4 regions of the Fusobacterium sp. IOR10 genome follow, and region 3 is predicted to be linked to each of the others. Evidence: riboswitches for the same ligand, from Rfam matches in the RefSeq annotation. Region 3 holds a riboswitch; each other region holds the start of a gene.
The links. Region 3 has a riboswitch for thiamine pyrophosphate ahead of thiC (phosphomethylpyrimidine synthase ThiC). Riboswitches for the same ligand answer to the same signal wherever they lie in the genome.
Positions count from the first base shown of each region.

Region 1: another riboswitch for thiamine pyrophosphate. It lies ahead of GIL12_RS00740 (YkoF family thiamine/hydroxymethylpyrimidine-binding protein); the one in region 3 lies ahead of thiC (phosphomethylpyrimidine synthase ThiC).
Region 2: another riboswitch for thiamine pyrophosphate. It lies ahead of tenA (thiaminase II); the one in region 3 lies ahead of thiC (phosphomethylpyrimidine synthase ThiC).
Region 4: another riboswitch for thiamine pyrophosphate. It lies ahead of thiS (sulfur carrier protein ThiS); the one in region 3 lies ahead of thiC (phosphomethylpyrimidine synthase ThiC).

Region 1 is NZ_WJWY01000002.1:40,437-48,816, forward strand. Features, by position in the region: gene GIL12_RS00735 (MATE family efflux transporter) at 1-1,229, shown strand, start outside; TPP riboswitch at 1,624-1,736, shown strand; gene GIL12_RS00740 (YkoF family thiamine/hydroxymethylpyrimidine-binding protein) at 1,866-2,465, shown strand; gene GIL12_RS00745 (ECF transporter S component) at 2,482-3,072, shown strand; gene GIL12_RS00750 (ABC transporter ATP-binding protein) at 3,072-4,730, shown strand; gene GIL12_RS00755 (energy-coupling factor transporter transmembrane protein EcfT) at 4,727-5,503, shown strand; gene GIL12_RS00760 (DUF6691 family protein) at 5,561-6,118, opposite strand; gene GIL12_RS00765 (YeeE/YedE thiosulfate transporter family protein) at 6,109-6,702, opposite strand; partial or broken gene GIL12_RS10085 (sulfite exporter TauE/SafE family protein) at 6,806-7,597, opposite strand; gene GIL12_RS00780 (potassium/proton antiporter) at 7,878-8,380, shown strand, end outside.
Region 2 is NZ_WJWY01000012.1:49,844-58,223, forward strand. Features, by position in the region: gene mnmA (tRNA 2-thiouridine(34) synthase MnmA) at 1-901, opposite strand, end outside; gene GIL12_RS05030 (LysE family transporter) at 912-1,526, opposite strand; gene GIL12_RS05035 (zinc ribbon domain-containing protein) at 1,554-1,901, opposite strand; gene lepA (translation elongation factor 4) at 1,924-3,741, opposite strand; gene GIL12_RS05045 (aminopeptidase) at 3,805-5,034, opposite strand; TPP riboswitch at 5,208-5,295, shown strand; gene tenA (thiaminase II) at 5,360-6,016, shown strand; gene GIL12_RS05055 (ATP-binding cassette domain-containing protein) at 6,028-6,732, shown strand; gene GIL12_RS05060 (ABC transporter permease) at 6,729-7,469, shown strand; gene GIL12_RS05065 (ABC transporter substrate-binding protein) at 7,472-8,380, shown strand, end outside.
Region 3 is NZ_WJWY01000031.1:82-8,461, reverse strand. Features, by position in the region: gene folE (GTP cyclohydrolase I FolE) at 1-30, opposite strand, end outside; gene GIL12_RS08410 (DEAD/DEAH box helicase) at 206-3,193, shown strand; gene mazG (nucleoside triphosphate pyrophosphohydrolase) at 3,180-3,929, shown strand; gene GIL12_RS08400 (S4 domain-containing protein) at 3,985-4,263, shown strand; gene ispE (4-(cytidine 5'-diphospho)-2-C-methyl-D-erythritol kinase) at 4,267-5,121, shown strand; gene spoVG (septation regulator SpoVG) at 5,158-5,448, shown strand; tRNA gene GIL12_RS08385 (tRNA-Gln) at 5,520-5,594, shown strand; gene thiC (phosphomethylpyrimidine synthase ThiC) at 5,711-6,985, opposite strand; TPP riboswitch at 7,079-7,177, opposite strand; gene GIL12_RS08375 (HU family DNA-binding protein) at 7,308-7,583, shown strand; gene GIL12_RS08370 (dCMP deaminase family protein) at 7,745-8,245, shown strand.
Region 4 is NZ_WJWY01000018.1:21,564-29,943, forward strand. Features, by position in the region: gene rsmI (16S rRNA (cytidine(1402)-2'-O)-methyltransferase) at 1-138, shown strand, start outside; gene ylqF (ribosome biogenesis GTPase YlqF) at 138-1,013, shown strand; gene GIL12_RS06380 (NAD+ synthase) at 1,023-1,808, shown strand; gene GIL12_RS06385 (hypothetical protein) at 1,834-2,205, shown strand; gene thiE (thiamine phosphate synthase) at 2,252-2,881, opposite strand; gene thiF (sulfur carrier protein ThiS adenylyltransferase ThiF) at 2,871-3,413, opposite strand; gene thiH (2-iminoacetate synthase ThiH) at 3,410-4,516, opposite strand; gene GIL12_RS06405 (thiazole synthase) at 4,516-5,292, opposite strand; gene thiS (sulfur carrier protein ThiS) at 5,348-5,560, opposite strand; TPP riboswitch at 5,693-5,795, opposite strand; gene GIL12_RS06415 (OmpP1/FadL family transporter) at 5,881-7,245, opposite strand; gene GIL12_RS06420 (TetR/AcrR family transcriptional regulator) at 7,266-7,856, opposite strand; gene GIL12_RS06425 (glycine betaine ABC transporter substrate-binding protein) at 8,024-8,380, opposite strand, start outside.

The DNA.
Region 1 (8,380 bases), on a different contig from region 3:
TTGGAGCCTATGCTATGGCAGGTTTAAGTATTTGTTTTCCAATATTTATTATTTATATAGCATTTGGAATGTTAATAGGCCAGGGTGGAGGAAGTGTTCTTTCTATTAAATTAGGGGAGCACGATTATAAGGGAGCTCAAAAAGCTCTTGGAAATACCTTTACACTTTTTATATTGGTAAGTCTATTCCTTTCAATTTTTGGGTATATTTATATTGATAAAATACTTTTAATATTTGGAGCCAGTGAAGTAACCCTTCCCTATGCAAAGGAATATATTTTTGTAATTAATAACTTAGTAATTTTTAATTTTATGTCAATGGGAATTAGTAATCTTGTTAGAGCAGAGGGAAATGCTAAATTTGCCATGCAAACTATGATATTAGGTGCTATTACAAATATTATATTAGATCCCATTTTTATTTTTTATTTTCATATGGGAATTAAAGGAGCTGCTTATGCAACAATAGTTTCAAATATGATAGTGAGTTTAATTAATACATATTATTTTACATTTGGTAAAAAATGTCATGTTAGGTTGAGAAGGGAAGATCTTATTTTAGATATGGAAACTGTTAAAATGATATTATCTATTGGTATATCTCCATTTTCATTGCAATTAACAACAAGTTTAGCTACAGTACTTTGTAATAAAGAACTCCTTCTTCAGGGGGGAGATTTTGCTGTTGGAGCAATGGGAATAATAAATAGTATATATATGTTTCTAAGTATGGTAATTGCAGGTATAAGCACAGGTAGTCAACCTATACTAGGATATAATTTTGGTGCTAAAAAATATAATAGGGTACTTAAAACTTTTAAAATATCTATAATTGCAGCTGTTAGTCTAGGATTTTTTTTAATGGTATGCATTTTTATTGTTCCTAGTATTTTTATAAATTTATTCAATGATGGAAATCAAGAAATATTGAAAATTGGAATTAATGGAATAAGAATATACTTTTTATTAATACCTTTAAATTGTTTTTATATAGTTGGATCAAACTATTTTCAATCTATAAATAAGGCTAATAAATCTTTATTTTTAAATCTTTTAAGACAAATTTTTCTAGTTATTCCATTATTATTAATACTTCCACATTATTTTGGTATTAGCGGTATTTGGATGATATTTCCCATAAGTGATCTCATTGTATTTGCAGTAACAGTGATATTTTTAAAAAGACATATGACAAAAATGAGAAGATTAAATTATGCAAGTTTAGCTTAAAGATTGTCCATATTTCCTATATTTTTTAGGTTGTTGTATGAAAAATAAAATAATAATTATTCTTTAAAATTTAAATTATATATGATAAAATACCCTTTTAAAGTTACAGAGGAGGAATAAAATTAAATCATATAAAGAAATTGTTGAAATAATTTATAATAAGTTAACTATATGGAGAAACTTTACTTTAGTGGAGCTTCTATATGTTATAGCTATAGTAATAATGATTCCACTAGGTTTTTTAATATTTAAATTAGCAGTGGAAGGAAAATTAACATGGGGACACGTACTATGGATTAATCTATTGTTTGGTTAAAATATTTTAAAATTAGTGTAAGATATTGACTTATATATTACTTTGTAGTAATATGAGTAGTATTAAATTTAATGAAATTAAGAATATTTGGGGAGCTGCTAAAAGCATGCTGAGATTGGAATGTATTAGTTCAAAACTCTTAGAACCTGATGTAGGTAATTCTACCGTAGGGATTATAGACGATTAATCGTAGTTTTATATTTTATATTGCAAAGATTAGGTCATAACCCTATAGGTTATGACTTTTTTTATTTACATTGATTTTTAGAGGGACAAATATTCTTAATAAAATATATAACTAAAACTAGGAGGAAGAACAGTTGAATTTAAAATGTGGAATAAGTGATGTTGTTGGTGCTAGAATAGGAGTTTATCCTATGCAAGATAATTTTGTAGAGGTAATTTTAGGTGCCTTGAAAGAAACTGATAAAACAGGACTTTATGTTGTAACAGACGATTTAGGAACAATAATACAAGGAAAAAGGGAACGTGTTTTTGCCTATGTAAAGGAAGTATTTTTACGTACAGCCCATGCAGGGGAACATGTAGTTGCAAATGTTTTATTTTCAGTGGGATGTCCAGGAGATGTACCAGAAGATTTTGATTTTGATGCAAAGGCAAAATCTGTGGAACTTCCAATGGAAGATATGCCAATTGCTTGTGCTTGGTCACTATATCCCCTTGGAAGCAAAGAATATTTTCAAGTAATTGTGGAAGAAGTTGAAAAGGCTATGGAAATGTCCAAAGTGGAAGTTGAAAGTTATCATTATTGTACAAGATTAGATGGAAAAGCAAGGGATATATTTAACTTACTTGAAACATCCTTTGAAGGGGTATCAAAAAGAATTCACCATACAATTATCCATGCAACATTTTCAAAGGGAAGCCCATCAAAAACAAAGGAAAAAATTCATATATAATTATAGGGGGAAGAAAATGATTAAAAAATTAGGTTGGACATTGAAGGATATTATAGTTTTATGTGTACTTGGAGTTGCTTTTGGAGCTATGTATTTGGGAGGAGTAACTATTTGGGCATTTGCCAATGCAGCTTTTGGTCCTATTGGTCTTGATATAGTGTATGGAATTTGGTTTACAGCATCTATTACAGGGGCATATATAATTCGTAAACCAGGAGTTGCCCTTGGTACAGAATTAATGGCAGCATTAGGTGAAGTTATATTAGGTACACCATCTGGTATTATGGTATTTATTGGTGCAGCAATTCAAGGACTTGGATGTGAAGCAGTTTTTGCTGCAACTGGTTGGAAAAAATATTCAACACCTGTTTTAGTTTTAGCAGGTATGGGTGCCAGTGTAACAAGTTTTATTTATAATTATTTTGCCTATGGATATTCAAAATTTGCCTTTGTAATGTTAGCTAGTATGTTAGCAGTACGTTTAGTGTCAGGTGCTGTACTTTCTGGTTTGCTTGGTAAATGGATTGGTGATGGTCTTGCAGCTACAGGTGCCTTGTCTTCATTCCCATTAGGTCGTGAAAGAGCTAAAAAGAGAGTTAATGGATAATGGCAAAGGTAAAGGTTTTAAATCTATCAGTTGAAATTAATGAAAAATTTATTTTGAAAAATATTAATATGGAATTTGATACAAGGGATAGAATTTTAATTTTAGGAGAAAGTGGTAGTGGTAAATCCACTCTCCTTCTATCTCTTATGGGAATTATTCAAAGATTTAACAACGCTTGTGTAAAGGGAAATATATTTATAGATGGTGTGTCTGTTAAGGATATGAAAATATCCAAAGTAGCTAGAATTTTTGGAATAGTATTTCAAAATCCTGAAAGTCAGTTCTGTTCCCTTTATCCAAAGGATGAGGTAGCTTTTTCTTTGGAGAATCAATGTATGGATCCTTTACTAATGCCTAGTATAATAGAAAAATCATTGGAAGCATTTGATTTTCCAAAGGAAAAAGAAAATCAACTTATTAATACCCTTTCTGGAGGAGAACAGCAACGTCTTGCACTTTCTTCAATTGGTGCTGTGGATTCTCAAATGTTTTTATTAGATGAACCAACTGCAAACTTGGATCCAAAGGGTAGAGAGCAAGTGGTGAAATCTGCTAAGAAAGCTGGGGAAGAGGGAAAGGGATTAATAGTTGTAGAACATAATTTGGAAAATTGGATTCCATTTTTAGATCAGTTAATTGTTATTGATGGAAATGGTGAAATATTTTGTGATGGAAATATTCGTGAGATGTTTTATGAGCATAGTGATTTGTTAATGAAAAAAGGAATATGGTGCCCCTATAGTATTAGAGTATATGGAAAATTAAGAGAAATGGGATATAATTTTAAAAATGTCCCTTGTAATATTCAAGAGTTGAAAAATGAAAGAATCCCTGAAAATTTATTGAGAAAGGTAATGGATGTTTCTTGTAAACTCTCTGATAAATTAAAAATAAATAGAGGAAATCCAATACTTAAAGTGGAAAAATTATCTGCTGGATACAAAAAAAATAAAAGGGTATTAAAGGAAATAGATTTAACTGTAAATGAAGGGGATTTTTTTGCTTTAGTTGGTGGAAATGGTAGTGGTAAATCAACTTTATCAAAGGTTATATTAAAACTGGCCAATATTTTTAGTGGAGATATTTTTCTTTGTGGAAGAAAATTATCCTCATATAAGGAACAAGAACTTTATGATTTAATTGGTTATGTATTTCAAAATCCTGAACATCAATTTTTAGAAGATACAGTGTGGTCAGAAATTGCCTATAGTATGGATCAAGTTACCAGGGATAAAAATATTAGAAATAAAGAAGTAAATAGACTGTTAGAAGATTTTCATCTTAAAAATTATGAAATGAACAATCCTTTCAGTCTTTCTGGAGGACAAAAAAGAAGACTTTCTGTTGCAACTATGCTTGTGGGAGAAAGGAAAATGTTAATACTAGATGAACCTACTTTTGGACAAGATGAAAGAAATACTAAAATGTTAATGGAAAAACTTGTTAAATTAAATGAACAGGGTATGACAATATTTATGATAACCCATGATTTAGATTTGGTAGATTCCTATGCAAACAATACTGCTGTGTTATATAACGGGGAAATTTTATATAGTGGTGACACTGAAAATCTATGGAATGAAGGGGAAATAATTAAAAAAAGCGGTCTTGATTTTCCCTATAGAGTTAAACTTTTAAATGAGGTGAGTCTTTCATGAATATGAAAAAATTTAATCCCTGTGCAAAACTTCTTGCTAATTTAATTGTTGTACTAGCATCTTTAATGGTTTTTGATCCATATACAATGGGTATGCTATTTAGTTTTAGTTTTTTCTTTGCTATTATTACAAAATCATTTAATTCTAAGAATTTAAAAATGATTATTCCCCTTGTGTGTTTTGCCTTTGGAATGCTTTGGATGAATGGCTCCCTAGCAAGGGTTCAAAATCCAAAAATTATTGCAACTCTTTGGCATATAAACTTCACAGATAAGGGTCTTATTGTGGGAATGGTTTTATTTTTTAGAATTTTAACAATTGGAATTACTTCTATTTTATTTACTTGCAACACTGAGCCTGATGCTTTAATATTAAGCTTGATTAAAGAATTTAAACTAAATCCAGGAGTAGCTTATGGTATACTTACAGCTTTACGTTTTTTACCATCAATGGAATCTGATCTTGCTTTAATTAATGCAGCTCATAAAATCCGTAGTTCAAAGGGTAAAAAATGGTATAAGAAGAAAAATCCATGGTATAGAAATGCAATACCATTACTTGGAACAAATATTAGAAAGGCGGAAAGAGTTGCCATTGCAATGGAGTCTAGAGGTTTTCAAACAGATATGAAAAGAACATATTATCGTACTATTAATTGGTATAGAAGGGATACAATATTTGTTTTTGCTACTTTAATAGTGGTTGTTTCAATTATTGCTTTTTCTTATAATTTAGGTTGGTTAGTTGGTTTTAAACGTTGGCAAGGATTTTAAAAAGGAGGTCTTAATTAGTTTTTAAACTATAGACCTCCTTTAAATTTATATTATATTTTATTTTCTGTGATCAGGTAATATAAATGCAATAACTATAAGAACAATTCCTATTGCACCTGCAACAAACAATCCAGGAATATTAGGAAGTAAAGGAATGCTTCCCTTGGCATTGGTAACAGCTAGAGTCATTTTTCCTCCTAAATCATAAAATAAGAAAGTATCTTTAATTTTTCCATAAATAAGAGTTAGTGATAATGCTCCAACCATTCCTCCTAAAACAAAGAAAATAGCATCTTTTCTACCTTCACCAAGGGCAACTAATCCTGTTCCTGGGCAAAAACCAGATAGGGTCCAACCTAAACCCATAATACCTCCACCTATTATAACTCCAACATAGGATGATTTTATACTTAAATGTGATGGATCAATAACTCCAAATAGCATAAGCATAAATAATAGTAGATTACTAAGTCCAATAGCTAGAAGGATTGTTTTCATTAAATGAAAATCTTTTAGTCTAAGCATGTTTATAATTTTTTGTGGATTTGAAGCTCCAACTTTTTGAAGAATAAATCCAAATAAAAATCCAATTACAATAGCAAGTATTATAGCCATTCTTTATTACCTCCTTTGTATATGAATATAGCTGCAGGTATTGCAATGGCAAATGCTCCCAAAGCAAATAAATAGCCACTGACAGATGTTTGCATCATACCACTCATCATATGTCCACTGGTACATCCCCCAGCAAGTCGAGAACCAAATAGGGCTAGTATTCCACCTAAAAATGATCCTAAATATCTTTTTACACGGGATTTTCCAAATTTATCTTCCCAAACTTTAGGAAGGGATTTGTTTTCTTCTTTACTTTCTTTATCTTTTAATTTGCTAGCAGTAAAACCTCCTAGAATCATTGCAAATACAAATACATAACTATAATTTAAAGGTTCGGCAATACTTTTAGCATATTTTCCTCCGCTTTTATTTATATATGCATTAAAGCTAGAATAACCACTTTTAGCTCCTGAATCTTTAACTACTAATTCTTGAACTGAGTTCCATGCTACACCATCAAATATTACAAACTGTGTAGAAACACCAATTGGCTTTACTAGGGCCACAGCAACAATAAAAATAAGACCTAAAATTGTACCACTTAAAAACCAATGCCACTGTTTTTCTTTGATAAATTTTTTCATATTATCCTCCTTTTTATATTAATTTCTAGAAATAATTTGTTCTAATTTAACTTAATTTAATTATATAACTATATTTTTTTTAATTCAAGAGATTTTTAATTTTTTAAAAATACAAGGAATATATAAATTTACAGGCTATTAAAAGTAAAACTATTGAAAATATTTTTTTTAATTTTCCTTTATTGACATTTAAAGAAATTTTGCTTCCTAGTAATCCCCCAAGTAAAGCTGCTATTGCTAGAGTTAATCCAATTTTATAGTCTACATTTCCTTGAAGAGCGTGTCCAAAAAGTCCAAAAAGAGCTGTAAGAGCTACCATTACTGTTGAAGTTGCTATTGCTATTCCCATGGGAACTCCACAAAGTAGTACCATTATTGGTAGTTTAATTACTCCCCCTGTTATTCCTAATATACCTGAAATAATACCTATTAGAGCAGTACTTAATATAACCAGTGGAACATTTACCACATATTTATGCCCATTAAATTCCCTGTGCCAGTAATAGAATTTATTTTTTTCTAATTTTAAACCTCCATCTCTTTTTGGATTCATCATTTAAAATCCAGCTATTATTAATATTATTATAAGTAATATTTTAGGATAATTCTCTGGTAAAAGAGAACTGTAATATCCCCCTACAAAGGCCATAATATCAGTTGGTGGATCCATAACAATTGCTAACTTCCAATCCACTAAGTTATTTTTATGAAAACGAAATAAAGCTGCTAGGGAAGTTGCTAGTATTAAAATTAAACTTATACTAGGTGCTGTTTTCATAGTATATCCTGCAAATAATAAAATGGGAACGTATAAAATTCCTCCTCCCATTCCTATCATTGAAAAGAAAGTAGAAACACAAAAGAAGGTAAGAGATAATAGTATTATGCTTTCCATATTAACCTCTCTTTATTCTCTAGATTTAAATTTCCATATGAATATTTAATTATCATTATAATTTTCCTCCATTAGTATGTATATTTATAGATATATTAGTTTATTTATTTACTATACTCTTGACATCTATCCTTGTCAATTTGTTTTTTAAATTTGTCTTTTAAAATTATTAAAGATTTGATACTATAGTTAGTAAGTAGAGAGAATATATTCTATACATTTAATAAACAAACTACATACTGACAAACTTAAGTATGCATATTGTCAAAGGAGAATTAGTATGAATACAGATAAAATTAGTTTAATTGTTGGTTTTTTAATATTGTCTTCAGTTTTTTCATTGAGAATTTCAAAAAAATATAGCCTGCCAAGTTTATTATTATTTTTAGGAGTTGGAATGATGGCAGGGTCAGAGGGGATTGGTGGAATATATTTTGATAATATGGCCATTGCCCAATTAATTGGTGGAATATCCCTGGCATTTATACTTTTTAATGGTGCCTTTTCAACAAAGATGGAGGTTTTAAAAGAAGGTGGAAAAGAAGGTTTAATGCTAGCTTTCATAGGAGTAATTATAAATACATGTATTGTTGGAATAATAGTTTATTTTGTTAGTAGTTTTAGTATATTGTATTCCCTTTTAATAGGAGCTATTGTATCTTCAACAGATGCTTCAGCAGTTATGTCATTACTTTCCTTTGGAGGACTTAGATTAAAGAAAAAAGTTTCTTCAATTCTTTTAGTTGAGTCAGGAACAAATGATCCAATGGCAAATGTAATTAT
Region 2 (8,380 bases), on a different contig from region 3:
CTCTAGATCTAGTTTTAGCCATACACTTAATTCCATTTAAATCTTTTAAAGAAGGGATTTTCAAAAGATTTATATCATCTGCAATAAGCGATGATTTAAATAATTCTTCATTGCTTCCAAGTACAACTTCATTTTGTGCTCCGTTGAATCTTAAAACATAATAAGGAGATTCAGCAGATATTCCAAGACCTTTTCTTTGACCTATTGTATAAAAAGCAAGTCCTCTATGTTTTCCTAAAACTTTCCCATTTGTATCAACAAAATTTCCAGGTTTTATTATTTTTCCCTTAGTTCTTTCTATTAAAAATTCCTTTAATTTTCCATCTTCAACAAAACAAATTTCTTGGGAATCTTTTTTAGAATAAACTCTTACTCCCAAATCTTTTCCTATTTTTCTAACTTCATCTTTATTTATTCCACCAAGTGGAAAAATAATATATTTTAATTTTTCCTTTGAAACTTGTGAAAGAAAATAAGCTTGATCCTTGCTTAAGTCATCACCAATTTTAAGAGTTCCATCATTAATATTACTATAATGTCCAGTTGCCATAAAGTCAGCACCTTTTTCTAAGCAAAAATCAATTAATGCACCCATTTTTATATATTTATTACAAACCATACAAGGGTTAGGAGTTCTTCCATTATTATATTCATTAACAAAGTAATTAATTACCTTGTCAGAAAATTCTTCACTAATATCTAATATGTAATGCTTAATTCCCAAATCATCACAAACTTTTCTAGCATCTTCATCAACATCATTTTCAGTAGTTTTCATAGTAACTCCAAAAATGTTAAAACCTTTTTCTTTTAGGAGATATGCAGTTACAGAACTGTCAACTCCTCCACTCATTGCCACAGCAATAGTAGTATTTTTATTTAAGTTTTCTAATATATTCATAACCTACCTTCTATTTAAATAAAATATATCCTAGAGATACTATTCCAAAAGTTAGAATAATAAAACTAGAAATTTTAGACAATTTAACAAGTAATTCATCATTAATAAACCTTTTAAAATAAATTATTATTTGTACAGTTAAAAACCAAGAGACAGAACCACTGATTCCAATACCAAGAGCAAGTAAAAAATAATTATCAGAATCTCCAACTACACTTAAAAGAGTATAGATGAAAACAATAGTTACAATACCTGCAACATTTAAAAGAGAAAGTAATAACCCGTAAAAAAAATTTTGAATGTAACCATAGTTACAATCATAATTATCTGGTTTTTTAATAACAACATCAGTATTCAATTTTTTAATTCCCAAGGCAACAAGACAAATTCCAACTAGCCCTTTAAAGATAATTTCATATCTCAAAATGAAGACTTCAGCCTGATTTATAAAGAAAAAAGCAAGCAATCCATATATAACATCAGAAGTTACCATTCCTATGGCAGTAGTATATCCTTCTTTTTTTCCTCCTATTAAGGTTTTTTCCATACAATAAAAACCAACAGGACCAAAGGGAAGAGATAGAATTATTCCAGTTATAACACCCTTAAAAAAAGTAATGTTCACTATTCCACATCCTTAAAATTTATAAAGTTATAATTTTTTCCCACAATTATGACAATATGTATCTTTAGGATCAACCTTAGCTCCACAGTTATAACAAATAGAGCCATTGTTAATTATTCCTTCAACATCATCATAATAAACATTTTTAGTTTTTAAAATATTTTTAATTGATTCATTTTTGAGTTTGTAAATACTATTACATCGACTACAAACAATAAAATATTTTTTTGAAAATTTAAATAACGGTATAAAAAATAAAGAAAAATAATTAGCTCTCTCGATTAATTTAGCATTTTCATTAGTACAATTAACACATTTAAATTTAACATTTTCAATTATATTTTCTTTGTTTCCAAATCCCATAAGGAAAAACATAAGCCCCTCCAAGTAGTTTTAACTAATCAGTATTTAATTTTAATACAGAAACAAATGCTTCTTGAGGTATTTCCACATTTCCTATTTGTTTCATTCTTTTTTTACCTGCTTTCTGTTTTGAAAGTAGTTTTTTCTTTCTAGAAATATCTCCTCCATAACATTTAGCAATTACATTTTTTCTATAAGCTTTAATAGTTTCCCTAGCTATAATTTTAGCACCAAAAGCAGCTTGAATTGGAATTTCAAATTGTTGTCTAGGAATAACGTCTTTTAATTTATCACAAATTGCTCTACCTTTTAAAACAGCGTTATCTTTATGTGCTATAAATGAAAAGGCGTCTACAACTTCTCCAGAAACTAGAATATCAACTTTCACAAGTTCTCCAACTCTGTATTCAATTAATTCATATTCAAAGGAAGCATAACCTTTAGTTTTAGATTTTAATTTATCATAGAAATCCAAAACAATTTCAGCAAGGGGTAATTCATAGGTAATCATAGCCCTTGTTTCATCTATAAAGCTCATTCCAATATAAACTCCACGTTTTTCTTGACAAAGTTCCATAACTGGCCCAACATAATCTTTTGGTACAATTATATTACCTTTAATAAATGGTTCTTCTACTATGAATTTCCCTTGTCCTGCTTCTGGGAATTCACAAGGATTATCAATTATATAAGTTGGTTTTCCTTCTTTAGTTATTCTATACTCAACTGATGGTGAAGTTGATATTAAGTCAATATTATATTCTCTTCTAAGTCTTTCAACTATGATTTCCATATGTAAAAGTCCTAGGAATCCACATCTAAATCCAAAACCTAAGGCAAGGGATGTTTCAGGAACAAAATTTAAAGAGGCATCATTTAATTGCAATTTTTCCAATGAATCTCTTAAATCTCCGTAATCATCAGTTGATAATGGATATACTCCAGCGAAAACCATTGATTGAGCAGGTCTAAATCCTTGAAGAGGTTCTTCACATGGCCTCTTAGAATGGGTAACAGTATCTCCAACTCTAGAATCTTTAATAGTTTTTAATCCAGTTATAATATATCCAACTGAACCACTTGATAATTCTCCAGTTGATTTCATTACAGGGGAGAATATTCCACATTCAAGGATTTCAACTTCTTTTTTTGTGGACCAAATTTTAACTTTATCTCCCTTTTTAATTGTTCCATCTTCAACTTTTACATAGGTTATAACTCCCCTGTAGTCGTCAAATTTAGAATCAAAGATAAGGGCTCTTAAAGGAGCTTCCTCATCATAACTAGGAGCTGGAATTCTCTCAACTATAGCTTCTAAAAGTTCAGGTATTCCAAGATTTATTTTAGCAGATGCTAAAATGGCGTTGTCAGCAGGAAGACCAATAATGTCTTCAATTTCATTTTTAACTTTTTCTGGATCTGCTGCAGGTAAGTCTATTTTGTTAATAACAGGTATGATTTCAAGATCATTTTCCAAAGCTAAATATACATTTGCTAAGGTTTGAGCTTCTACACCTTGAGCAGCATCAACAACAAGAAGTGCTCCTTCACATGCAGATAAAGATCTAGATACTTCATAAATAAAGTCAACATGACCAGGTGTGTCTATAAGGTTTAATTCATATTGATTTCCATCTTTAGCTGTATATAGTAATGTAACTGCTTGTGCTTTTATTGTAATTCCTTTTTCTCTTTCTAGTTCCATAGAATCTAAAAGCTGGGATTTCATATCTCTCCCACTAACTGTGTGGGTTAATTCCATAAGTCTATCAGCTATAGTAGATTTTCCATGATCTATGTGAGCGATTATCGAAAAGTTTCTTTTAAATTTTTGTAACACTTGAACCTCCAAAAATAAATAATATAGTATATATTATTATAGAAGAAAATAGCGAAAAAAGCAATAAATACTTAATTAAAAGGCCCAATTGCCCTTAATAAATATATTTTCTTTTTTCATATTTTTAGCTATTCCCAAAATATTTAAATCATCTGTTCCAAACATGAAATCAACATGTGTTAAAGAATCATTAACACCATTTTTTTCCATTGTTTCAGAATCCATTTTATCCCCATCTTGTATACAACTAGGATAAGCTTGTCCAATTGCCAAATGACAAGATGCATTTTCGTCAAATAAGGTATTATAAAATAGAATATTTGAATTTGAAATAGGAGAATCAAAAGGCACAAGTGCAATTTCTCCTAGATATTTAGAACCTTCATCTGTATTAATAAGACTTTCTAAAGCTTCTTTCCCGTGAGCTGCTTTAAAATCTATAATTTTTCCATCTTTAAACGTAATGGAAAAGTCTTCAATTAAAGTTCCTCCATAATTTAATGGTTTTGAAGCATAAACAATACCATTTACTCCGTATTTATGAGGAAGAGAAAAAACTTCTTCAGTTGGAATATTGGCCACAAATTCAATATTGTTTTTTGTAACATCCTTACCAGAAGCCCAAATATGATTTTTAGGCATTTGTACAGTTAAATTAGTTCCTAAAGAATTTGTGATAATAAGTTTTTCAAATTGTTTATTATTTAAATAATCCATTTTTTCTTTTAAAGTATCCAAATGTTTTTTCCAAGTTTCTATAGGATCAGGAGTATCAGCCTTTACAGAATAAATAATAGCATCCCATAATTTTTGAACTGCCTTTTCTTCACTACAGTTTTCAAATATTTTTTTAGCCCAAGATTTAGTTGGAACAGATAAAATATTCCATTGTATTTCATTTCCCATAACTTTATCATAGTATGGCTTAAATTTAATGTTTCTAGTTTTTTGAGAAATAGCAATTTTTTCAGAATCAATTCCCTTTAAAAGTTCAGGATCATTTGCAGCAATACTTAAAAAAGCAGCTCCTTTATTTGCATAGGACATAAGAGATTCAAGTTGCCAATCAGGAATATTTTCAAATAACAGTTTATCCTTATAAATAAAATCCATTTTCTTACAAAAATCATCTGACCAATGTACAATAACTTCACTAGCTCCAATTTCATAAGCTTTTTCAACTAATTTTCTAGTGAAATCAGCTGTTTCCACAGGGGACATAATTACTAAACATTGATTTTTTTGTAAATTAATTCCAATTTTTAAAGCAAGTTCAACATAGTTTTCTAAAAATTCTTTATTCAAATTAATTACCTCCAAAAAGTAAATTATAAATCTATAGTAATTTTATCATAAAAAACTTTAAAATAACACAAGTTCTTAAACAAAATTAATTAACCAGGTGATACTGTAATAGTACAATTTATCTTGTTAATCTTGATAAGATTAGAAAAGTGTGTTATAGTTTATTTGTTATGTAATACTACTAGGGGAGCGAGAGCTGAGAATTACCCTTAATTACCTGTTCTAGATAATACTAGCGAAGGGAAGTGGTTAAGCTTTATATCATTTTCTTTTACTGACTATTTAAGTAAATTAAGAAAATGATTTTTTTATTTTAGGGGGAAATATGTTATTTACAGAGGAATTATATTCACATGTTGAGAAAATATGGGCAAGTTATTACGAGCATCCATTTGTGGATGAACTTGGAAGTGGAAAATTAGATAAGGAAAAATTTAAATATTATATGATACAAGATTATTTGTACTTATTAGATTATGCAAAGGTATTTTCACTTGGAGCTATAAAAAGTGATGATGAGGAAACTATGGCTAAATTTTCTAGTTTAGCAGAGGGGACTCTTCATACTGAAATGTCAACTCATAGAAAATATATGGAAAAATTAGGAATAACAAAGGAAGAAATTGAAAATTCAAAACCAGCATTGGCAAATTTATCTTACACTCACTATATGCTAGCAGTTTCTTATTCTGGTGGAATAATAGAAATAGCAGTTTCTGTTTTAGCATGTCTTTGGAGTTATGAATGTATAGGAAGACATCTTTATGAAAAATATGGTTTGCAGGATAATTTTTACAAAGAATGGATAGAGTCATATATTTCAGATGAGTATCATAATTTAACTCTTTGGCTTCTTGAATTAGTTAATAAGTACGGAGAAGGAATAGGAATAAAAAGAAAAGAAAAATTAATTGAAATATTTATAAATACAAGTAGATTTGAATATTTATTTTGGGATATGGCTTATAAAATAGAAGATTAGAGGAGATTATAATGAAGGTTTTAGAATTAGATGAAGTTTCCTTTTCATATGAAGAAGAGGAAGAGCTTATAAAAAAAATATCATTTTCATTAAGTAAAAATGAATTCTTATCAATTATAGGAAGCAGTGGTTGTGGAAAGTCAACTATAATAAAAATTATAGGGGGAATAGAAAAAGAAACAAGTGGGAAGATAAAAAGTTTAAAAACTGCATATATGCCACAAAAAGATTTACTTTTACCATGGAGAACAGTAATTGATAACATACTTTTACCTATAGAATTAAACAAAACATCTATAAGTGAAGGGAGAAAAAAAGGAAAATTTTATTTGGAAAAACTTCATTTAAAGGAATATGAAAACAAGTTACCTCAAGATCTTTCTGGAGGAATGAGGCAAAGGGTATCATTTATAAGAACCCTTTTAACTGAAGCAGATATATTGTTATTAGATGAACCTTTTTCTGCTCTAGATGCAATAACTAAAGGAAAGTTACAAAAATGGTTGTTAGAAACTTTAAGTGAATTTAACAAAAGTGTTATTTTTATAACCCACGATATAAATGAAGCTCTATATTTATCAGATAGAATACTAGTTTGTCAAAATAGACCTCTTGATTCATTTATAGAATATAAATTACCAAAGGTAAAAGATGAAAAATTTATAATAGAAACTAAGAAAAAAATATTGTCAAATATAGGAGGGGAAGAGGAATGAGAAAACCTTCATTAGCATTTTACTCTTCAAGTATATTTTTTATAGCCTGGGAGGTATTTGCAAGATATTTAAATTTAAAATTTGTTTTACCTTGGCCAACTGCTGTTTTAAAAAGAATGTGGGAATTAAGAGTTCCTTTATTTAAATATCATATGTTTGCAACTTTAAAAATAGCTGGAGTATCAATTATTTTATCCTTTGCTTTGGGGATATTTTTAGCAGTAATCATGGATAGGAGTAAAAAGGTTGAAGAGGCTATATATCCAATAATAGTTACAACTCAAACTATACCAACACCTGCAATAGCACCTATATTTATTCTTTGGTTTGGATATAGTATTTGGAGTAAAGTATTGGTAGCTGTATTAATTGCTTTTTTTCCAGTTACAATTAATTTACATGATGGGTTGAAATCAACAAAAAAAGATTATATAGAACTTTTCAAAAGTATGCATGCAAGGGAATGGGATATATTTTGGAAATTAAAAGTTCCATCAACTATACCATATTTTTTCTCATCTCTAAAAATGGCAATTCCTTTAGTTTTAATAGGAGCAGCAATTGGAGAATGGTTAGGAGCAACAGCAGGACTTGGATATTTCAGTAAAAGAATGATGACACAACTAGATGGAGCAGGGGTTTTTGCACCAATAGTTTTAATTTCAATTATAGCTGTATCCTTTGTTAATTTAATTTCTTATTTGGAAAAGAAATTTTTAAAGTGGAGGGGAAATTAATTATGAAATTTAAGCATTTATTAATTATTTTATTAATTGTCATTTTTTCAGGTTGTGGAAATAAATCCAGTGAAAATAAAGGGATTGATAACTTAGAAACTATAGATTTAGTTTTAGATTGGTATCCAACATCTTCAAGTGTTCCAATATACGTAGCTTTAAAAAAGGGATACTATAAGGAAGAGGGAATAAAATTAAATATTCATCTTCCTTCAGGTGTTTCAGATCCTTTAGCTTTAGTAGCTGCAAAAAAGGCTGATTTAGGTTATTATTATATTCATAATACAATTATATCAATTGTAAATGATAATATACCAGTTAAGGCTATAGCTACTACTTTACAGGGATCAGTTAATACGGTAATGTCTTTAAAGGAAAGTAATATAACTCGTCCAAAGGATTTAGAAGGAAAAACAATTGGATATTCAGGTGGACCTTTATCAGAAAAAATGATATTTACAATGATGACAGCAGATGGTGGAGATCCTAAAAAAGTAAAATTAATAGATGTAGGTTTTGAATTATTAACATCTCTAATGACTAAAAAAGTTGACGCTATATTTGGAGGACTTGTAACCCATGAGGTTCCTCTTCTAGAAGAAAAAGGCTATAAAGTTAATTATTTTTTCCCAAGGGATTTTGGAGTTCCTGAATACCCAGAAACATTAATAATTGCAAATAATGAGTTAATAGAAAAAAGAGGAGATATTTATAGTAAATTTTTAAAGGCAACAAGAAAAGGTTTTGAATATGCAAAGGGCAATCCAGAGGAGGCTGTTCAAATTCTTTTGTCTAACCAAGCAGCAGATCAATTTCCTTTAAATGAAAATGTAGAAAGAATTGCAACGAAAAAATATATTGAAATTATGGAAAAATTTGGACCATTTTTATCAATAGACAAGGAAGTTTTT
Region 3 (8,380 bases):
GATATTTTCAAAAGCTAGTTTAATTTGCATAAATAATACTCTCCATTAATCTATAATATAATCAATACATTATACACTAAATATAAAAATATAAAAATATAAAAAGAAATTATAAAATATTATTGACCATATACAAATAAAACATAAGAATTTAATATGTGATATAATTTAATAAATTAATATAAATAATCGAGGTGAATAGTCATTGTTTAAAGAAATAGAATTAAAAAATTTATACAGAGGTTCTGTTCCATTTTTTTTATCCCAACTAAAAGGAGGAACAATTTTTTTATGCTCTTCTAATAAAGATATAAATGATTATTACAATACAATTATAGATTGGTATCATGGTAAAATTTTGAAAATAGACGATATTGAAAATGAAAATGATGAATATAGAAAAAAATATAATTTTTTAGAGTTATTAAAAAAAGAAGAAAATTATATAGTTTTAGTATCATTAAAATTTTTATTATCTAATTTTTTTCTCAGTGAAGAGTTAATTTCTCTAAAAATAGGAGATAATATAAACTTTAAAATGTTAGAGACAAAATTAATAGAAAATGGGTATAAAAAAACTTATTTAATTGAAAAACCACTTGAATATTCTATTAGAGGGGATATATTAGATATTTATTCTTTAAGTAAAGAAGATCCCATAAGAATAGAAAGTTTTGGGGATGAAATAGATAGATTAACATATTTTGATACTAACACCCAAAAAAGTATTGATAATGTTGATTCTATAGATATGTATATAGACAAAAATAAAGAAAAAGAATATAATTTTTTAGAAATATTAGAGCAACTGAATAACAAAAAAATTAATTTTTATTTGGAAAATTTAGAAATATTAGATTATAAACTAGAAAACTTTATTCTTAAAAATAGAGACAAAGAAATGTATTATAGAAAAATTTATGAGAAAATTCTTGAAAAATCTGAGAAAATAAAAAGTAAGAGATTAGATATTGATGATATAAAAGAATATAATAATATTGATAAAATAAAACAAGAAGGGAAAAATAATAAGATAATAATATTATCAAATGAAAAAAAGAGATACGATGACATATTCAAAAATTATAAAAATATAGTAATAAAAGATTACCCTCATTTTGAAGGTTTTTATTATAGGGATACATTAGTATTAACAGACAGGGAAATAAAAGGAATTAGAGTAAAGAAAGAGATTAAAATAAAAAAATCCTTAAAATATGATAATATCAACCAAATAAGAGAAAATGATTTTATTATTCATGAAAATTATGGAGTGGGAAAATATTTAGGAATAGAAATAATAAAGGGAAAAGATTATTTAATGATTCAATATGCAGGGGAAGATAAGCTATACGTTCCTATAGAAAATTTAAATAAAATAGAAAAATATATATCGGAACTAGGGAAAACTCCAGAAATATATAACCTAGGAAGAAAAGGATTTAAGAGAAAAAGATTAAAATTAGAAGAAGAAATAAAGAAATTTGCAAAGGAAATTATAAACATTCAAGCTAAAAGAAAAACAGCATTAGGTTATGCTTTTTCAAAAGATACAGTTTGGCAAGAAGAGTTTGAAGAATTATTCCCATATACAGAAACTAAAGATCAGCTAGAAGCAATAAATATGACTAAAAAGGATATGGAATCTACATTGGTTATGGACAGAGTTATTTGTGGAGATGTTGGTTTTGGTAAGACTGAGGTTGCTATGAGAGCCACATTTAAATGTGTTACTGACGAGAAGCAAGTTTTGATATTAGCTCCAACAACTGTATTAGCAGAGCAACACTACGAACGTTTCAAAGAAAGATTTTATAATTATCCAATAAATATTTCATTAATGAGCAGAGTTAAAACAAAGAAAGAGCAGCAAGAAATATTAAAAAAAATATATATAAAAGGGGTTGATGTAATAATTGGAACCCATAGGTTATTATCAGCAGATGTTAAATTTAATGATTTAGGATTAATTATAGTTGATGAAGAACAAAAATTTGGTGTGAAAGCTAAAGAAAAATTAAAACTAATTAAAGAAAATACTGATATTTTAACTCTAACAGCCACTCCAATTCCTAGAACATTGAATTTATCTCTTTTAGGTATAAGGGATATTTCAATAATAAAGACTCCCCCTGTAAACAGAAAACCAATACAAAATATGTTTATAGACAAAAATAAAAAGAATATAAAAGAGATAGTTCTTAAGGAAATATCTAGAGAAGGGCAGGTTTTTTATGTTTATAATTCAATTAATAAAATGAATTACAAATTAGAAGAATTGAAAAATATCTTACCTGATTTTATAAAAATAAAATCCATTCATGGAAAAATGCAACCAGAGCAAATAAAAAATATAATTCATGATTTTGAAAGTGGAGATATAGATGTTTTATTAACAACAACTATCATAGAAAATGGGATAGATATAGAAAATGCAAATACTATTATAATAGAGGGAATAGAAAAATTAGGTTTATCTCAAATATATCAGCTAAGGGGAAGAGTTGGCAGAGGAAATAGACAAGCCTACTGTTATCTAATTGAAGATAAAGAAAAAAAATATAATAAAAAAACCCTATTGAGGAAAGAAAGTATAGAAAAGATAAAAGGAGTTGGTGGAGGCTTTGAATTATCTTTAGAAGATATGAATATAAGAGGAGCAGGAGAAATTTTAGGAGAAAAACAGCATGGGGCAATTGAGAGTTTTGGATTTAATTTATATTTAAAATTATTAAATGAAGAAATTTCAAATCTAAAAGGAAACTATGAAGAAAATCAAGAAATTATAGTTGATTTTAAAGAAACAGGATTTATACCTAAAACTTATATAAAAGAATATGAAAAAATAAATATTTATAAAAGAATTAGTAAAATAAAAACTTTAACTGATAGTAAAGAAGTCTTAAATGAAATCAGAGATAGATTTGGTGTTGTACCAGCTCCAGTTATAAAATTATTTGAAAATATTAATATCAAAATTAGAGCTAAAAAAATAGGAATAATAGAAATAAAAGAAGAAAAAAAAGGCATATATGTTATAAAGTTTGATAATAAAAAAATTAATTTTAATAATATTTTATCAATGATTAAAGCTGGTAAATGTGAATTATATGGAAATGATTCTATAAAATATTCAAAGAATATTAGAGAATTTTTTAAAGAATATGAGGAGGAAAAAATTGAAAGAATTTGATAGGCTAATAGAAATTATGGATATTTTAAGGGGAAAGAATGGGTGTCCTTGGGATATGAAACAAACGAGAGAAAGCTTAAAGGGTGATTTCTTAGAAGAAGTTTATGAAGTATTGGAGGCAATGGATATTGGGGGAGACAATTTAAAAGGTGAACTGGGAGACCTTTTATTACATATTGTTTTTCAAGCAAAAATTTCAGATGAAAAGGAAGAATTCAATATAAAAGATGTAGTTCAAGGAATAAACAATAAACTAATAAGAAGACATCCTCATATATTTAAAAAAGCAGAATCAATAAGTGAGGAAGATGTTATAAAAAATTGGGAAGTAATAAAAAATACAGAAAAAGAAATTAAAGAAAGAAAATATATTTTAGATGGAATACCAAAACATTTGCCACCTTTATTAAGAGCTCAAAAAATTCAAGAAAAGGTAAGTATATATGGATTTGATTGGGAAAATAAAGAAGATGTTTTTTTTAAGGTACAAGAGGAGATTGAAGAAGTAAAACTAGCAATAAAAAATAAAGATACAGAAAATTTAGAAGAAGAGATTGGGGATTTGTTGTTTTCATTGACAAATTATGCAAGACACTGTGGATTGAATATAGATACGATAATGAGAAAATCAAATGATAAATTTGAAAAAAGATTTAATTACATTGAAGATAATTGTAATATAAAAGATTCAGATTTAAAAGTAATGGAAAAATTATGGGAAAAATCAAAATTTTAAAATAAGCTATTGACTTATTGTAAAAATAAGGTATACCTAATATAAAGGAGAGAACATGAGATTAGATAAATTTTTAAAAATAAGTAGAATCATAAAAAGAAGGCCTGTTGCCAAAGTAGTTGTTGACAGCGGAAAAGCTAAAATAAATGGAAGAGTAGCTAAATCTGGAACAAAAGTAAAAGTAAATGATATTTTAGAATTAGAATATTATGATAAATTTTTTAAATTTCAGATACTAGAGGTTCCTTTAGGAAATGTAACTAAAGACAGAAGTGGAGATTTAGCAAAAATTTTAGAAGTTAAAGATTTAAAAATAGAAAGTAAGGAGAATTAATCAATGGTATCTGTTTATAGTAATGCAAAAATAAATATTGGATTAAATATTTTAGGAAAATATTCCAATGGATATCACAAATTAGATATGATTATGCTTCCAATTTCACTTTCAGACAGAATGGATATAGAATTTAAAGGTAAAAAAGGAAAATTAAAAATAAAATGTAATATAGATAGTATTCCCACAAATGAAAGTAATATTATTTATAAAGTTTATAATAAATTTTATGAAATAACTAGATTAGATAAAGAAGAAATAGAAATTTATTTAGAAAAAAAAATCCCAAGTCAAGCTGGTTTAGGAGGAGGAAGTTCCAATGGAGCTTTTTTTCTTAAGGAGTTAAATAAATACTATAAGTGTATTTTATCAGAGGAAGAAATGATAGATTTATCAAAAAATATTGGGGCAGATATTCCATTTTTTATAAAAAATATTCCCTGTAGAGTTCAAGGAATTGGTGAAGAATTAATAGAAATAAAAAATAATCTTCAGTGCAAAATATTATTAATTAAGCCTAATTTTGGAGTTTCAACAAAAGAAGCCTATAAACTATATAATAAATTAGAAAACCCCAAAAAAGCAAATATAAAAACTTTGATTGAAAGTTTGAAAAACAATAAATTAAATGATATTAATCAATATAATGAAAATGTATTAGAACAATCACTATTGGAGCAAAATAAGGATATTATAAATTTTAGAGAAAAAATCAATTGTATAAAAAAATATACTTTCTCTATGTCAGGTAGTGGTAGTTGTTATTATTTGTTACTTCCAAATGATAAAAAGATATGTATTAAGGAACTAAAAGAGAAAATAGGAGATTGCAATATATATATATGCAATTTTTTATAACAGTTAATACTACATAAAAAAGGATGGTGCATTGAAATGAAAATTACAGATGTAAGGTTAAGAATAGTTAAAGGAGATACTGATGCTAAATTAAAAGCTTACGCAGATTTAACATTTGATGGAAGTTTTGTTATTCATGGGCTAAAGGTTATTGATGGTCAAAAGGGTATGTTTGTAGCTATGCCTTCTAGAAAAATGCCAGATGGAGAATACAAAGATGTTGCTCATCCAATAACTTTGGATTTAAGAAAAGAAATAACAGATTCTGTTATTGAAAAATATAACGAAGTTAAAGAGCTAGAAATAAAAGAAGAAATTGCAGAATAAGAGAATGTTTAAATTTTTTTTAAGAAAGGATTGACAAAAAAAAAAGATTATGATATCATAGTTATTGTTGTTGGGATGTCGCCAAGCGGTAAGGCATCGGACTTTGACTCCGTTATGCGTTGGTTCGAATCCAGCCATCCCAGCCATATATAACTTTAGATTACTATTTGTATATAGTAATTTTTTTTTGCAAAAAAATAATGGTGCTAATATTAAAAATTAAATACTAACACCATGATATATAATCTTTTATAAAGTGAAATTAAATAATATCATTACATCGTTTCATTGGACATAGATCTCCACACATAGTACAAACTTCCTCTTCTATAGGTTGAGAAGATTGTCTATATTCTTGAGCTTTTTCTTTATCTAGACAATTATTAAACATTCCTTTCCAATCTAAATTTCCTCGAAATTCTCCCATTTTGTAATCCCATTCTATAGCCTGTGGTATACCTTTTGAAATATCAGCAGCATGTCCTGCAATTTTAGAGGCCATAATTCCTTCTTTCATATCATTTAAATCAGGGAGTCTTAAGTGTTCCGCAGGAGTGACATAACATAAGAAATTAGCACCATTAAGAGCAGCAATAGCTCCCCCTATAGCAGCAGTAATATGATCATAACCTGGAGCAATATCAGTAACAATAGGACCTAAAACATAAAAAGGAGCATCATGACATAATTTCTTTTCCAATTGCATATTTGTAGAAATTTCATGCATAGGAATATGTCCAGGCCCTTCAATGATAATTTGAACATTTTTTTCCCAAGCTCTTTTAGTAAGTTCTCCAAGAATAATTAATTCTTGTATTTGAGGTGCATCAGTGGAGTCATATATGGAACCAGGTCTAAGTCCGTCTCCTAAACTTAGAGTAACGTCATATTTATAACAGATTTCAAGAAGTCTATCAAAATATTCATAGAATGGATTTTCTTTATTATTTTGTATCATCCATTGAAATAAAATTGATCCTCCTCTGCTCACAATTTTAGTCATTCTTTTTTTATTTTTTAATCTTTCTATACAAATTTTATTAAGACCAGCATGAACAGTAATAAAGTCAATTCCATCTTTACAGTGCTCTTCAACAACTTCAAAAAGATCATCAACTGTCATATCTTTAATATTTTTTCCAAGTTTAGCAACAGCATCATACATGGGAACTGTTCCAATCATTGTAGTACAATTAGCAATTAAGTTTTTTCTAAAATTTTTAGTATCTCCAAAAGTACTTAAATCCATTATGGCATCAGTTCCATATTCAATAGCTTTATTAGCTTTTTCAAGTTCTTCTTCATAATTACAACAATCCTCAGAAACTCCCAAATTAACATTAATTTTAGTTTTCATATATTTACCAATAGCTCTAGGATAAATATTTTTATGATTCACATTGCACGGTATAACAACCTTTCCATTAGAAATAAGTTTGATAAGTTTATCTTTTTCAATATGTTCATCTTTTGATACAATTTCCATTTCTTTTGTAAAAATACCTTTTTTTGCATATTCCATTTGTGTCATAATAATTCCTCCTTGTAAAAAAGTAAAAAAAAAGCTCTGTACAGAGTACAGAGCATAATTAATAAATATAGTTGCTTAAATTAAAAAAATAAGCAAAAAATAAAATATAATCAGCTTCCCTACGCTAGTACTATCTAGATCAGGTTATAAGGGTCAAGAACGAATCTTTTTTCAGCCGAAGCTCCCCTAGCAATTCAGTTCATATTATATACTCTTGATTTAATTAAGTCAAACTTTATAAAGAAAAGAGCTTTACAAAAATTAAATTATGAGCTATAAATAAGTAACGTAGAAGCTAATATCCAAAAGAATCAGGAGGGGGTTAAGCATGACAAAAAAAGAATTTGTAGATGGTATTGCATTAAGAGGTGAAATGACAAAGAAAGAAGCAGAAAAATTAGTAAACCTTTTTTTAGAAACAGTATCTAATAATTTAGAACAAGGTAATACAGTAGGCTTTGTTGGTTGGGGAAAATGGGAAGTAATGAAGAGAGCAGCAAGAGAAGTTAGAAATCCTCAAACAGGTAAAAAAATGAAAGTGAAAGCTAAAAAAGTTGTCAAATTTAGAGTTGGGAAAGTTTTAGAGGAAAAAATAGCAAAATAAAATTAAATTGAATAATATTTATAAAAGGTGGTTTCTTTGTTTTATAGGAGTCATCTTTTTTATATAGTATTCTTATTTTTATAAATTTAAAATAAATCTTTGAAAAATTTTTAAAATAAGGGTATTATAAATTATAAAATAATTTATAAAGGAGAAATTAAATGAAAAGAAAAGACTATATAAGTTGGGATCAATATTTTATGGGAATAGCTTTGTTGTCAGCAAAAAGAAGTAAAGATCCAAGTACACAAGTAGGAGCATGTATAGTAAATTCTGATAAAAAAATTGTAGGAGTTGGATATAATGGACTACCTCAAGGATGTGATGATGATAATTTTTCTTGGGAAAGAAAAGGTGAATATTTAGAAACAAAATATCCTTTTGTTTGTCATGCAGAATTAAATGCTATTTTAAATAGTGTTAAAAATTTAAAAAATTGTAGTATTTATGTTGGATTATTTCCATGCAATGAATGTAGCAAAAGTATAATACAAAGTGGAATAAAAGAGATTATTTTTCTATCTGAAAAATATAAAGATACACCTTCAGACATTGCTTCTAAAAGAATGTTGGATATGGCAGGAGTTAAATATAGAAAGTTGGAAATAAAAAATAAAAAAATAATACTTTCTTTTGATGAAGAAGAATTTGAACAATTATAAAATAAAAATAAAAAACAGTTGACATAAATTGCTGAAAGTGGTATTATACTTCTTGTCCGCAAGAGATGCGAACGAAGGACATTAACAATAGAATAGAGAAATTTAACAAGATAAGCAAGCAAACCTTAAATGGTG
Region 4 (8,380 bases), on a different contig from region 3:
GCTCAAGAATTGATGGAATCTTTAAAGGATAGAACTTTAAAAGGTGAGTTTGTTGTAATAATAAGAGGAAACGAACAAGAACCTGTGAAAGAAAGAGTTAATAAATACGTAAATATGAAAGAAGAGGGTGAATATTAATGGCAATGACAAAGATTAACTGGTATCCAGGTCATATGAAAAAAACCAAGGATATGATGAAGGAAAATATGCCACTAATAGATATAGTTTTAGAGGTAGTAGATGCAAGAATACCTATTTCAAGTAGAAATCCAGATATTAAGATTTTTTCTAAAAATAAAAAAAGAATAATAGTAATAAATAAATCTGATTTAGTTGATAAAAAAGAATTAGCTATTTGGAAAAAATACTTTTTAGAAAATAATGATGCTGATGAAGTATTGGAATTAAGTGCTGAAACAGGTTTTAATATGAAAAAATTATTTACTATTATAGATAAGGTAGCTTCTGAAAAAAGAGAGAGACTTATGAAAAAAGGTCTTAGAAAAGTAAATACAAGATTAATGGTGTGTGGAATTCCAAATGTTGGGAAATCTAAATTAATAAATAAAATTGTTGGGAAAAATACTGCAGGTGTTGGAAATAAGCCTGGATATACAAAGGGTAAACAATGGATAAGAATCAAAGAAGGGTTAGAATTATTAGATACTCCAGGTATTTTATGGCCTAAATTTGAAGATGATAGAGTTGGATATAATTTAGCTATTTCAGGAGCTATAAAGGATGAAATTTTACCTGTTGAAGATGTTGCTTGCATTTTTATTGGAAAAATGATATCTTATGGACTAGAAGATAATTTAAAGAAAAAATATAAACTTTTAGATGAGGATTTTGAGGGTGTTCCAGGAAATGTAATAGAAAAAATTGCCCTAAGAATGAAAATGCTTCAAAAGGGTGATAAATTAAATATACACCAAGCAACTCATACTTTACTAAGAGATTATAGAAGTGGAAAATTAGGAAGATTTGGTTTAGACAGAGATTTTATACTTTAAGGAGGAAAGATGAAAAGAGAAATACTTGAAAAAATGATAAATCCAATGGATGAAATTGAAGAAAAAGTAGTTAAATTTGTAAGGGATGAAGTTACAAATAGAGGTTTTAAAAAAGTTATTTTAGGTCTTTCTGGAGGTATAGACTCTGCATTAGTTGCATTTATAGCTACAAAGGCTTTAGGTAAAGAAAATGTTTCCACATTAATGATGCCATATAAAACATCAAGTCCAGAAAGTTTAGCCCATGGAAAATTAGTTGTAGAAAAACTAGGGGTAAAGACTAAAAAAATAGAAATAACTCCAATGGTAGATGCTTATTTTGAAACAGAAAAAGGAGCAACTAGTTTGAGAAAAGGAAATATGATGGCAAGAACTAGAATGGCAGTATTATTTGATAATTCATCTAAAGAAGATGCATTAGTTATAGGGACATCAAATAAAACTGAAATTTTATTAGGATATGGGACTCAATATGGAGATACAGCATGTGGAATAAATCCTATAGGAGAATTATTTAAAGCTCAAGTTTTTGAATTGGCTAAAAGATTAGGGGTTCCAAAAGAACTTATAGAAAAAAAACCAAGTGCAGATTTATGGGAAGGTCAAACTGATGAAGAAGAGTTAGGCTTTACTTATGATTTAGCTGATGAAATCTTATTTCAAATTTCTATTGAAAGAAAAACAAAGGAAGAATTAGAAGATATGGGATATAGTAAAACTTTATTAGATACTATATTTAATAGAATAAAAAGAAATGCTTATAAAAGTAGTATGCCTGCTATAGCAAAGTTGTAAATTTAATTTTAAACGGAGGTACTCTATGGATAATCAAGAAAAACTTTTAGAAGAATTAGAAGAATTTAAAAAAGAAAAAGATAGAGTAAAAGAAATAGTTGGAAAAATAGGTGGAAAAGATAATATTCAAAATAAAAGAGTAAATATGTTATTAATTGGAATGATAGCAGCTTTACTATTTGCAGGGGGAGTTTTAAGAAAGATACCTTTAAATGTTACTATGTACTGTGCTATGATGATAGGTATAGTTAAAATTATATGGCTTCTTTATGAAATGAGCAGAGCAAATCATTTTCAATACTGGATATTAAGTACAATAGAAATAAGGATAAATGAAATAAGTGGTAGGATAAAAAGAATTGAAAAATCAATAGAAGAATTAAAAAATGGAGATTAATCTCCATTTTTTTTGTTGAAATATTACAAAAGGCAAAACAAAATATTTATTTTAATAGTCTGTAAAGCTCACCAACTTTACTAGAAATACTATTAGCACCAACTATTTCACTAACAAGACAAATTCTTTTAGCTCCATGATTTTTAATTATATTAATATTATGTTCTTTAATTCCTCCAATGGCAGTATAAGGAATATCTAGATTGTTAACTACAAAATCCAAATATTCTAATCCCACAGGGGCAGTTTCTTTAGTAGTTGTAGGGAAAATAGGACCAACTCCAATATAGTCTATATAGGGATTTAAATTAGCTTTTCTACCTTGTTCAGGAGAATGAGTGGAAAGTCCAATTATTTTATCATCTCCAATAAGTTGCCTAACATATTTAGGGTCAAGATCCTCTTGACCAACATGAACACCATCAGCATCAACAAGAAGAGCTATATCAATATGATCATTTACAATAAATAAAACATTATTTTCCTTACAAATTTTTTTTATTTCCAAAGCTTCTTTTAACTTTTCATTTATAGATTTATTTTTATCCCGGTATTGAATAATTTTAATTCCACCTTTAATCATTTCTTCAACACATTCTAAATTAGATTTACCATTGGAAAAGTTATCCCCTGTAATTCCGTAAATACCCTCAGGTATGGGAATTCTATTTCTCATAATATCCTCCTTTTTCTAGAACTATTTCTGCCATAATAGAAGCCACTACACTAACTTTATGAGAATAAGTTTTATGATTATCTACATCTGTTTTAAAATCTCCAACTATAAAAAGATTTTTTCCAATCTCTTTTCTTTTAATATTTTCAGTGTGGAAATCACCTATTCCAGATGCTGAAATAATAATTTTGTTTAGTGGAAATAATTCTTCCATTAACATTACTTTATATTCTTTTTTATCAAAAGCCTCAACAATAATATCACAATCATTAAAAAATGTTTTAATATTGTTTCTATCAAATTTAATAACTTTAAAATCAAAATTTCCTTTAGAATTTATAGATTTTAAGTTTTTAGCTAATGTTTCACTTTTAAAAAGTCCAATTTGATTTTCAAAGAAAAATTGACGATTTAAATTAGAAGATTCAATTCTATCAAAATCTCCAAATTTAAGGTAAGTCACACCACTTCTAACTAAATGAGATGCCACATTAGATCCAATTCCTCCACAGCCAGCTATTCCTATAATCATAATATTTGTTGCCAATCTTTATAAATAGGTTGATATCCATAATTTTTAATAGCTTCAATAGTTTCCTCTGCAGAACGAGTATCACTTATTTCAAATTGGCAGGTAGATTTATCCTTTTCAGTATACCCTCCAACATCAGTTTTAGAACCAGCAGAAAGTTTAGTTATACCAAGGTTCATAAGATGATCTCTAAAGTCAGCAACTTCTCTAGTGGAAATATTAATATCAGCTTTTACTTGGAATAATCTAAATGCCATTAAAAATTGTACAAATGTAACATCATCAAGGGGATAACTTGGCTGAAATCCTCCTTCAGCAGGATTTATTCTAGGTAGAGAAATAGAAAAAGCAGTATTTATATATTTATCAGTTAAATATTTTAAATGTAGCCCAGCTAAGAAGGCTTCTTTTTTTATTTCACTAAGACCAAATAATGGGCCCATTCCAACAGTTCTAAGTCCAGCTTTAGCACCTCTTTCTGGAGTATCTAAACGAAAATGATAATCTTTTTTCTTTCCACTTATATGAACTTGATCATAAATTTCTTCATTATAAGTTTCTTGATACACTGTTAATCCATCAAGTCCGATTTCTTTCAATTCTTTGTACTCTTCTTCTTCAAGTGGCATAACCTCTATAGAAACAGAGTCAAAGTATTTTTTTAAAACCCTAATAGCATCTTTTAAATAATCCATTGTATCAATTTCTTTAGCTTCTCCAGTTAATAGAAGTATATGATCAATACCAGTTTTAGCTATTTCTTTAGCTTCTTCTTCTATTTGTTCAATGTTTTGATGTTTTCTAATTATATGATTTTTTTTAGAAAAACCACAATAAGCACAATTATTAGTACAAAAATTAGAAATATAAATAGGTATATATAAAGATATTACATTTCCAAAATATTGTTGTTTTATTAGATTAGCCTTAACAGCCATTTTTTCAAGATGATTTTTAGCAATTGGAGATAAAAGATTAAGAAGATCAAATTCATCTAAATTATCTTTGTGAATACTTTCAATAACATTCTCATCAGTTACATTGGAAAAATAATTTTCAAAATCAAAATTTTGCCATTTTTCTAAAACAGAATAAAATCCCATTATTTATCACCTCTAAATAAGAAATCTGTTAAAGGAGAGGAAGCATTTGCAAATTTAGAAGTTTTAGCAAGTTTAGCAAGATAAGCCATTCTTCCAGCCTTAACAGCCATAGCAAAGGCCTCTCCCATTTTAACAGGATCCTCAGCAGTTGATATGGCAGTATTTACTAAAACAGCGTCAACACCCATCTCCATAGCTTCAGCAGCTTGGGAAGGAGCACCTATTCCAGCATCAATAATAACTGGTATTTTTTTGTTTTCATTAATCATTTCTAGTAATGGCTTAGTTAATAGTCCTCTATTGGAACCTATTGGAGAACCTAAAGGCATAACAGCAGCAGCCCCAGCTTCTTCTAGTTTTTTTGCAGCTATTAAATCAGGAACAATGTAAGGAAGAACAATAAATCCTTCTTTAGCTAATACTTTAGTTGCTTTAATAGTTTCTTCATTATCAGGCATTAAGTACTTCATGTCATTAATTATTTCTATTTTTATAAAGTCTCCACATCCAGCTTCCCTAGCTATTCTAGCTATTTTAATAGCTTCTTCAGCATTTCTGGCTCCAGAAGTATTTGGAAGTAATGTTACTTCTTTTGGAATATAGTTCAATATATTTTCCTTTGGATCAGAAAAATTAACTCTTCTAAGAGCCATAGTAATAATATTAGATTCACTTGCATTTAGCATTGGAGCAATAGTATTTTTATCAGCAAACTTACCTGTTCCAGTTAAAAGCCTACTTTGAAACTCATGTCCTTTTAAAATTAAATTATCCATTTTAATCTCCTTAAGTATATAGTTTTATTTTTCAATATATTAAAATAATTTATTATTATCCTCCAGAAACGAAAGATAAAACTTCAATATTATCATTTTCTTTTATTATAGTTTTATGCCAATTTTCTTTTTTTATAATAAGGTCATTAATTAGAATTACAGCTCCAGATAAATTTATATTTTTTTCTTTTGAGATTTTTTTTATAAAATTATCAGCAAAAATTTCTTTTTCTAATATTTCATTAGATCCATTAAGTATAATATTCACAGTTTCCTCCTTAAAAAATTTAATAAAAAAAGCTCTAACTTATTAGTTAGAGCTTTTTTTATTATCTGTAAAAAATTAACCATTAATATAACTTAATAATTGTTTTGGAGTTTAAAAAAGTTCTCCTAAAAAAGGTTAATTTATTTACTTCCCTTCGCCAGCATTATCTGGTTCAAGTAATAAGAGTCGAGATTAGATCTCCTCTCAGCCTGTTAAGGCTCCCCTAGTAAGTTATTTTATATTTATTTGTTTAATACGTTGTGATTATACATCTATATAATTTTTCTGTCAAGTGTAAGAATTAAAGTTTTAATAAAAAACTAGAATTTAAACTCAGCAGATATAGCAACAGCTTGTACAGTTTTACTGAAAATAGTTCCAGTACCACTGTTTGAATAATCTGTACTAGCTTGGTCAGTTTTATAATCAACATAAGAATATGTTAATGTGTAGGTTCTATTTTCCACAGGGGAATATTGAATACCAACTCCATATAAGTTAGCATCAAGGGCAAAATCAGTATCCTTGTAAGTGTCTTCATTAGCTCCAGTATCTGTGTATTGGTACCCTGCCATTAAAACAACTTTTTCATTTAATTTATAATCTATTCCAAAAGAAATTTCATATCCATTATCATAATTATCATAAGCTCCATCTCTGTTAGCTTCTTTTATAAAATAATAATTTCCACTTGTAAGTAAAGTAATTTTATCATTTAACTCATATGACAGCCCAAGAGACATAGTAGCTGGTAAATTTCTTCTTTCCTTATCAGTCCATTCACTAATTACTTTTTGGCTTAATAAAGTTCCTACGATTTTAGCAGAGTTACCTTCATCAACAGGATCTAAAGTAGCTGTTAATCCATCTCTTCCTTTTTCAGATTTAAAATATAGTTCCACTTCAGATTCATATTTAAACCCAATATTTAATTTATCAGTTGCCTTATAGTCAAATCCAAGAACTCCCCCAACTCCATAGGCTGTTCTTTCAGCATCAAGCTGAACTTGAAGATTTTGAGTATCTGAAGAATTCCCATCTAATGCAAAGTTGTAGTTAGCAGTACAATCTAAATTTCTTGTGGCATAAATAAATCTAATAGCTCCTCCAACACTGAATTTAGGAGTCAACTTCTGAGCTATACCAAAATTTGTGTTAATATAGTATGAAGATCCAACAGTTTCAGGACTGTCCAAATAAGTTATAGCAGCACTAGGATGAGCATCATCTTTAAAATAACCAATTCCTTTAGCGGCAGAGATTTGAACTGCCTCTCCAAGTACTTCAAATGCAGTAAGACCTCCCTCATATTTTAATGCTCCTCCACCAGCTGCAACTCCTGAATGGATGAAGTAAGATCTATCCCCTTTCTTAGATACATACTGAACAGAAGGAACCAAAGCAGAAGGGTGATCACTTTCGTGGGTACCTCCATTTGCAATAGTTGGATAATTAGTTTCCATTTTGTAATTTTTAAATACTGTTTGTGAATTAATCTTAAAATAAGTTCCGTCTTCCATAAATACAGTACCAGCTGGATTATAAAAAGCAGCTGAAGTTCCAATTTTACCAATCATAGAAGGATGCGCGAAATACTCAGCGTCTTGTTCTGCAAGGTAGTCAATACTTCCAGCATAAGCAGTAGCAGATGCCAGTATTGACAAAAGTATAAGTGATTTTTTCATAATAAATTTCTCCCCATATATTACTTGTTTATTTTTATTGATTTGTTAAAACAAAGCGCCTCTTTTAAAATAACATTTCCGTTTTCCTTTAGTTCATGTTCAATCATTTCATATGTAGGATCATAGAATCCAGAACAAATGAGACAGGCAAAGCCATGAACATACCACCAACCTTTTTTTAACATCCATTCAATTGTTTCATCTTCAAGAAAATTGTAGCTGCTTCCTTCTTTAAAGCCTTTAAAAACTAGGCCCTTTAACTCTTCAACTAGTTCATCTAAAAAATTCTTAGATAAATTTTCTCTCATGAATATTGCTCTAAAAAGTGCCTTTTCTTCCTTTGCAAACAAGCAAATTCCAATACCTATATTCAAAAGACTTAAATCAGTATAATTAATAGCCACTTTATCAAAAAGTTTATTTTTCGCAACTTTAGATAATTGATTTTTTAATACTGTCATAGATCCAAAATTAGAATAAATAGATATAGTGGAAGAATTTAGTTTTGCAGCTATATTCCTAGCTGTAACACTTTTCATTCCTTCTGTTATTAAAATGTTGTAGGCAACATTTAAAATTTTATCTTTTGAAAATTTTAAAGTTCGAGCCATAAAAACCTCCGTTATTATATCATAACACTATTATGAAATAAGATTATCTATATTTTTACAAATACATAAAAATTATACTTCATAAGACCTTAAAAATCAATATTAAATTAATAAAAATATATGGGGATATATAACATTTTTTTAAAATAAGATAACAAAATGTTAAATTAATCTTTAAAATAATTATTTTCTATTAAGAATTTTTTAGCAACATCTTCTGGTTTTTCATGTAATTCATCAACTTGATAGTTTAAGCTTGTCATAACTTCATCAGTTAAAGCTTTAGATAAATTTGTTAAAGCTCCTTTGATTTCAGGATATTGTTCATAAACATCATCCCTTAATATAGGCATAGCATAATAAGGTGGGAAGAAATGTTTATCATCTTTTAGAGAAATTAAGTCATATTTTTTAAGTAAACCATCAGTGGCAAAAGCATCAGCAACATCAGTATTTTTATTTCCTAAAGCAATATATTTTGCAGAGTCATCTAGAGCTTTAGTATCTTTAACATTAAAATTATA